One region of the Priestia sp. GS2 genome, then DNA from elsewhere that is predicted to be linked to it. Evidence: riboswitches for the same ligand, from Rfam matches in the RefSeq annotation. Region 1 holds a riboswitch; the other holds the start of a gene.
The links. A riboswitch is a leader RNA that binds a small molecule or an ion and turns the genes downstream of it on or off. The one in region 1 is predicted to bind S-adenosylmethionine.
Positions count from the first base shown of each region.

Region 2: it holds a riboswitch for S-adenosylmethionine, as region 1 does, so the genes downstream of both, V2145_RS15180 (hypothetical protein) here and V2145_RS10235 (Na+/H+ antiporter NhaC family protein) in region 1, are expected to answer to the same signal.

Region 1 is NZ_JAZGJX010000001.1:1,958,074-1,961,996, reverse strand. Features, by position in the region: gene V2145_RS10245 (ABC transporter ATP-binding protein) at 1-306, shown strand, start outside; gene V2145_RS10240 (ABC transporter permease) at 299-1,060, shown strand; SAM riboswitch class I at 1,174-1,277, shown strand; gene V2145_RS10235 (Na+/H+ antiporter NhaC family protein) at 1,356-2,666, shown strand; gene V2145_RS10230 (n-acetylglutamate synthase) at 2,765-3,112, shown strand; gene V2145_RS10225 (hypothetical protein) at 3,134-3,277, opposite strand; gene V2145_RS10220 (LacI family DNA-binding transcriptional regulator) at 3,356-3,923, shown strand, end outside.
Region 2 is NZ_JAZGJX010000001.1:2,984,746-2,988,668, forward strand. Features, by position in the region: gene V2145_RS15165 (homocysteine synthase) at 1-815, opposite strand, end outside; gene ssuE (NADPH-dependent FMN reductase) at 898-1,452, opposite strand; gene V2145_RS15175 (hypothetical protein) at 1,964-2,305, opposite strand; SAM riboswitch class I at 2,550-2,659, shown strand; gene V2145_RS15180 (hypothetical protein) at 2,750-3,157, shown strand; gene V2145_RS15185 (hypothetical protein) at 3,296-3,460, opposite strand; gene V2145_RS15190 (DMT family transporter) at 3,551-3,923, opposite strand, start outside.

The DNA.
Region 1 (3,923 bases):
GTAGGAATTATTCAAGAAGGTAGATTACTATCTGTTCAAGAATTGGCTAATCGTAATACGGCAGAGAGGGTAACAATTGTATTTGCAGTTAGCGCGTTAGAGCAAGCGGAAAAGCTGCTTTTAGCTAAAGGTTATACTTGTGTGATAAAAGAAAATCAGCTTTCTGTACAAGTTCAACCGAAAGAAGCTGCTACTATTAATAAACTGCTAGTGGAAGAAGGCATTGGAGTGTACCAAATTACCCCAATTTATGAATCGTTAGAACAATCGTTTATGTCTGTTACGGGAGGAGATTTCAATGCTTAATTTAATACAAAATGAACACATGAAATGGTTTATGAAGAAAAGCACGAAGGTCGTATTTTTAGCACTTGCTGTTTTAACGCTTGGAATGGCTCTTGTAATGAGGGCTATTACGACGAATGCAGGAATTACAGAAACGCTGCCAGGCTTTGTTGCTTTCACTTCAAACTTCTTAGTTATTGTCCAATTTTTTGCTGTAGCTGCTGCAGGATCAATTGTTGCGTCGGAATTCGAAAAAGGAACGATTAAATTTTTATTAATTCGTCCTAAGAGTCGCTCAACTATTCTTTTATCGAAATACCTGACTAGTATTTTGATTAGTTTATACTATTTGGCTGCCTTCTTTTTCTTTTCAGTCATTTGGGGAACTATTTTCTTTTCAGGAGAAGCTTTTAGTGGTCAAGAAGCGCAAGGGATATGGATTGCATACGGCGTTTCATACCTTGAAACCTTTATGATGGTTGCTTTTGCATTTATGCTATCTTCGGTATTCCGAAATAGTGCATTAGCCGTTGGTCTTAGCATTGTTGTTGGAGTAGGAGCAAAAATGCTTGCTGGAATTCTATCTGAGTTTCAAGTGCAGTGGGGAATTATTTTACTGTTTGCTAACACGAATCTTAGTCAATATATGGAAGGGAGCCAAACTTATTTCCCGGGCATGACCCTACCGTTTTCTTTATTTATTATTATAGCTCACCTGATTTTCTTTGTAGGAACGGCTTGGCTGTTTTTCCTAAAGCGAGACGTAGCGAACTGAAGTTTGAATTTTCTTTCTTTTTGTTTTTCTACAATAGTGTTTGACAAGGAAAGTAAAAGATATTACAGTAGTTAAGAGTTAATTTTGAATAATAAATTTAAAAAATATTATACTTCTTATCAAGAGAGACGGAGGGACTGGCCCGATGATGTCTCGGCAACTGACTCACAGAGTGCGGTGCCAAATCCAGCAAACAATTTTGTTTGAAAGATGAGAAGAGCGTATTCTTATAAAGAATTATAAGAGGGCCTCTTCTTGATGAAGAGGTCTTTTATTTATGTAAAGAGGTGTAAACATGGAAAAACAAAAAGAAAACGGCTGGGCACTGCTTCCGTTAGGAGTGTTTTTGGCTTTGTTTGTAGGCTCAGGGATTATTACAGGTGATTTTTATAAGTTACCTGTACTTGTAGCAATCATCGTAGCGGCTATTGTGGCATTAGCGATGAATCGAAAAGAAACGCTAAACGCAAAGGTAGAGCGCTTTGCTAAAGGCGCAGGACATCCGGATTTGATGATTATGGTCTTTATCTTTATTCTAGCGGGTGCTTTTTCGGAAGTAGCAAGCGGCATGGGAGCGGTTGATTCAACCGTTAATCTTGCTTTGTCTGTTTTGCCACAAAGCTTGCTTGTAGTTGGGTTATTCGTTATTGGTGCTTTTATCTCACTTGCAATGGGAACGTCGACTGGTACCATTGCGGCGCTAGCACCAATTGCAGTTGGAGTAAGTGCTGAAACGGATATTTCTGCAGCGCTAGCCGTAGCAGCCGTTATTGGCGGTGCGATGTTTGGAGATAATTTATCTATTATTTCTGATACAACAATTGCTGCGGTTCGTACGCAAAAGACAAAAATGAACGATAAGTTTAAAGTTAATTTTCTAATCGTATTACCAGCAGCAATTATTACAATGGTTCTTTTACTAGTAATGACGCTTGGAAATAATTCTAATATAGATGTTGAAAGCTTTAGCTTTGTAAAAATGCTTCCTTATATAGGCGTTTTGGTTGCGGCATTACTTGGGTTTAATGTATTGGCAATCTTGACAGGTGGTATTGTTGTAGCTGGGATTATTGGGTTGGCAGATGGAAGTTATACGCTAGCATCGTTTGCAAAAGCTATTACAACAGGAATAGGCGGTATGGCTGAACTCATTATTCTTAGTATCTTAATTGGTGGAGTTGTTGAACTGATTAAGCATAATGGAGGAATCCATTTCTTGCTTGGGTTGCTAACACGTAATATTAAAACAAGAAAAGGCGCAGAGTTTAGTATTGCAGGGTTAGTAAGCGCAACAAACCTTTCTACAGCTAATAATACAATTTCAATTATTACGGTGGGCTCTTTAGCAAAAGAGATTGCAGATGAATATGAAATCGATAATCGCAAGTCAGCAAGTATCCTTGACTTATTTTCATGTAGCGTGCAGGGACTTGTTCCATATGGAGCACAAATGCTTATTGCATCAGAGTTTGCAAAAGTATCCTCAGTTGAACTAATGCCATTCGCATTTTATCCGATTTTAACAGCGATATTTGGAATTTTAGCGATTGTTTTTAATTATCCAAGGCTAACTCGTAAACAACCTGCTAAAAAACAAATAGCGTAACGTTATCATTTTCATTAGGTGACATTAACCAGAAAGAAGGGTTGATGTCATCTTTTTTTAGGGTTAAAATGTTAGAAAATTGAAAAAGAGGTGAAGGGATGATTTGTTTTAAGAATCGAGTATTTCGCTCTGTAGAGAATACGGCTAACGGTGAAGTTTCTTCTCATACGACGTTTCGCTATGAGCAGGAAGGTAAAATTATTCATGCAACATATGAAGGTGGAGACACTTTATATGGGACGTTAGTGGGGACCATAGATGAAAAGAGCTGTCTTACATTCCGCTATCAGCATGTTAACAAAGCTTATAAAATTCGCGGAGGGACGTGTTTTTCTACACCGGAAGTTTTGCCAGATGGAAGAATTCGCCTGCATGAAGAGTGGCAATGGTTAGATACGGATGAAACAAAAGGTCAGTCAATCATTGAAGAGCTTGTACATAAATAAGTAGAAAAAGCGATAGAAGTTCTATCGCTTTTTTAAATCATAAAAATCATAAAAATCTTCCAGTTCAATCCCCTTCCATAAATCTGGTTTTTGATTTAAAGCTATCGCAGCTAGTAGAAGTTCAACTCCACATAAAATAAATAAAATAACCAATCCAAGCATCATTTATGACCACCTTCCGTTATAATAAAAACAGCATAAATGATGAAACGCGTTTCAGAACAAGAGCAAAAGGAGAGAAAAATGGTAAATATTCGAGATATTGCAAAGAAAGCAGGAGTATCCGTTTCTACCGTATCGCGAGTTTTGAACAATCACCCTTATGTAAGCGAAGAAAAGAGAGAACGTGTACAAGCCGTAGTAGATGCACTTAACTATGAGCAGAATATCAATGCAGTTCATTTATCAAAAGGAAAAACTAATCGAATTGCGGTTGCCCTCCCTTTTATCAACCATCCTTACTTTAGTGTTATTCTTGAAGGCATTGCAAAAGAAGCTCTTGGTGCCCACTGCCAGCTTATTTTGTGTCAAACCGCTTATGATCTACAAAAAGAGATGGATGCTCTCCATATGCTAAAAACAAAGCAGGTAGATGGCGTAATTATTTGCTCTAGAGCAAATGACTGGGATGTTCTTAGTGAGTACCAATCTTATGGACCCATTGTTGTATGTGAAAACGGAACAGCTAAAAAGGTATCGTCCGTTTACGTTAATCATTACGCGGCTTTTGAAAAAGCCCTATCTTACCTGCATGAGAACGGACATCAGAAAATTGGTTACTGCGTAGGTAGGATGAGTGGCACAAACAGCG
Region 2 (3,923 bases), 1.0 Mb from region 1:
TCTCTCAGTAATTGAACGCGTGCTTTTATAATATAAGCATTTTCTCCAACTGCGTCCGTGTAAACCACTCCGTGATAACTTGGGTCTGGTGTCGTTAAACCTTTAAACTTCCCGCTTTTTTTCCAATCAAACTTACCGCTGTCCACAATGACACCACCGATTGAACTACCGTGCCCGCCTATAAACTTCGTGGCGGAGTGAACCACAATATCTGCTCCGTGTTCAATGGGACGAAGTAAGTACGGTGTTGGAAACGTGTTGTCTACGATTAAAGGAATATCATGACGATGAGCCACGTCTGCCACTGCTTCAATATCAAGAATATTCCCTTTAGGGTTACCGATTGTTTCAGCGAAAATAGCTTTTGTTTTATCCGTAATCGCATGTTCAAAATTACGGACATCACTAGCATCCACAAAATGCACCTTAATGCCAAGCTTCCCTAACGTATGGGCAAATAAATTGTACGTTCCTCCATAAATACTGGATGACGACACGATTTCATCGCCAGCTGACGCAATGTTTAAGATTGAAAACGTAATGGCCGACTGGCCAGATGCTACCGCGAGCGCTCCTGTTCCTTTTTCTAGTAGAGCTATTCGCTTTTCAAACACATCCGTAGTAGGATTCATAATGCGGCTATAAATATTCCCTTCATTCTGCAAGCTGAACAAACTAGCCGCATGTTCACTATCATGAAATACATACGAGGACGTTTGATAAATTGGAACTGCTCTTGACAACGTCGTCGGATCAACTTCCTGTCCTCCATGAATAGCTACTGTTTCAAGCTTCAACTCTCTTTTTTGCGTCATAATCATTCCTCCCCTTGTCTTGATTTCAACACAAGAACATTCTTTTACATAAACACAAAACCCTTTTTATTTTTACAAGAAATTAAAATTGTTTCCTACCTGACTCGTTTTCGATTAGCTGATTTGAAAGTTGCTGTAAAGCTGTATCTACTCGTCTTTTAATTTCGTCATCAAGAAAAGTAAGCTCAAGATGCTGATAGCTAATTTGGGAATCAACCAAATAAACCCCACTATTAATTTGTTGACTACCTAATATTGAGAAAAGAGGCTTAAAAGCATATTCCAATGACAATAAATGTGCAAACGAACCACCCGTTGCGACTGGTAATACAATCTTATCAGCTAACCCTTTTTCAGGAATTAAATCTAAAAAGGATTTTAAAATGCCAGTGTAGCTAGCTTTGTACACGGGACTAACGACTATTACAGCTTGAGCTTGTTTGATTTGTGACAAACGATACTTGATGTCTCCGCTGTTAAAATTAGCATGTAGCAAGTCTTCTGCGGGAAGGTCACGAACATTTATTGTTTCTACCTGGTGTTGTTTGCTTTCAAAATATTTCTTTAAATATGAAGCTATTGCCTCACTCCTAGAGGGCTTAGTCGGACTTCCTGAAATAACTACTATGCTTGACATAAACGATCGCTCCTTTTAATTAGGGTATATATTTAAGAATATGGTGTAACCTCGGGTAGTTTATAATTGAGTGCCCACCGATATAAGGATCATTAGTTGCATGATTAACATTTGAGGTTACCCATGGCCTTGATTCATTCTTAGTATATTTCTTGGCTTCTTCCAATGCCCCCTCAGCTATACCAAGTAGAATATAGATTAAGATTATTTTTGCAATATGCGGTCTGATTGTTGAGATTAGCTGACTTTCCTCTGTTTGAAAAGAACACAGTATCTCTACTTCATTAAATACTACTGTGCCATTATCCGTTTGTTTTTGTCCAAAACAGCTGATTTTCTAATGCTTCCTTGTAATGTTTATTCGTTTGCTCTGAAGAACCAAATAAATGAATAGATGATAAGCATAGAAAGTGGTAGGCAAATAAATATGCAACTGAACCATCTACTTTGGCAAAAGTTCTACAACTTCATGGCTAACCCTTCATCCGCTGCTTAACTTTCCAACACTCTCTTATATTTTGTAACTCTCTATTTCACAATTTCTTATAAACTGATGGAGTTTACCATTTAACCCCCCTGCTCCGAATTGAAAATACTTCTTTTTATCATTACTCTGTTCTTTAATAAATTCTAAAAACGCAAGAATATAAATGCGACGATGATGGACATTTACAATGTCGTACTCGTAAAACCAGCAATCGAGCTCATTATATATACCTTTAGTCACTTTATATTTCCTTTGACACCATAAGGAGAACTCCAAATCTGGCAGATTAAGATATTTGCTGTTGGTTATTCCACTTGTAATCTCATACTCTGTTAATTCCAACGCTTTTTGATTGAAAGACGTCATAATGTATTCTCCTTTCTGTAGAAATAAAGAGGCTCCCATTTAGTTTCAAATGGGAGCCTCTAGCTTTCTAGTCGGCAAGAATTGTATTTAATGTGCTTTAATTTATATTAATATAATAAAACATATTATTCCGATGTGTCAAGTATACTTTTTTTGTGAAAAATAAACAAATTATTTCAGTTAATTGCTTCCCGACCACTTTACATGTTTGTTATATATGGTAAAATTATCTCTAACTTTATATTACTTATCCAGAGAGGTGGAGGGACTGGCCCTATGAAACCCAGCAACCTTCAAACATTTGTTTGAAAAGGTGCTAATTCCTGCAAAGTTAGTTACTTTGCAAGATAAGAAGCATATTGCAGAATATGTAACCTCTCTATTTTATAAATAGAGAGGTTTTTTATATTTATAATACTATATTCAATGTACAGGAGAATGGAGATGCAAACTAAATTAGCCTTAGAAACATATAAACAACCTAAAGAGTTAACTTCATTTGAAATCACCTCTTTTATTTTCAATTTTTACAATTATGTTTGGAATCAAAATAAGCTAAATGAAATCCCTTCTTATTATGACAGCCAAGGAGTTATATATAATAAGAAAGAATTTATAACCAGTGCTCAGATAAAAGCTGAAATTATTAAAACAATGGTTGATATCGGGGAAAGATCTATATTCATAGATAGCTTAACTTGTAATAGAATAGGCGAATTAAATGATTGGGACGTATCAGTCAATTGGAAGACAAGGTTATCAAATGAAAAGGTTAAAAATATACTAGGTACAACACACTTTCAAATTTATAATGCTAAGATTGTAAGGGAAACTATAACGTTTACTAAGTAAGTTGTTAAGATTATCGCTTGCTTCAATTTTAAAATATTTATATAGTGCGGACCCCAGCTTTCACATCGCAACTAAAACCACAAGAAAAAGCCGAGAAGCATTTACATCTTCTCGGCCTACTTTTACTGTAACAGCTTCCTATATATAATACATGAGAGAATCGTCTTGCTCACTCTGCTTGTTCATATTTTGTGCATGTAACGACTGCGTAGATTGGACCTTATTAACACGCTTCTGACGATTGGAAAACAGTAAACAAACGGAAAGAACGGAAGCTACTAAGCCTACAATTAAGGCACTCACCTGACATTCCTCCTTTATAGAATATATATATTCTATTTTACCACTAATGTACGTAAATGAAGCCTTTTTCTCCAAAATTTTCATCTACTTTTACAGATTTGTTGCTTGCTTCATTTCTGGTTTGGTTTCCCTATTCCCTTTCCTGCTTGATACGTAGCTATTTAACGCCATACCAGCAATAACAAGTATAATTCCAATACACGAAACGTATGTAGGTAGCGGCATGCCAAGCAGAATCATTTCACCAAGTAACGCAAACAATACTTCAAGCGACTGAGTAGCTTCGACTGCTCCGAGCTTTTTCATATCACCTGTAACCATATTAGTTGCTGCAAAGAATAAGACCGTCGCAATAACGCCTGAAAACAAAGCAACCCAGCCCGATTGAATGACCTGTGAAGCGCTAGGTGGGCCAGCAGTAAATAAACCATAAATTGCTAAGATAATCCAAAACGGCAAGCTG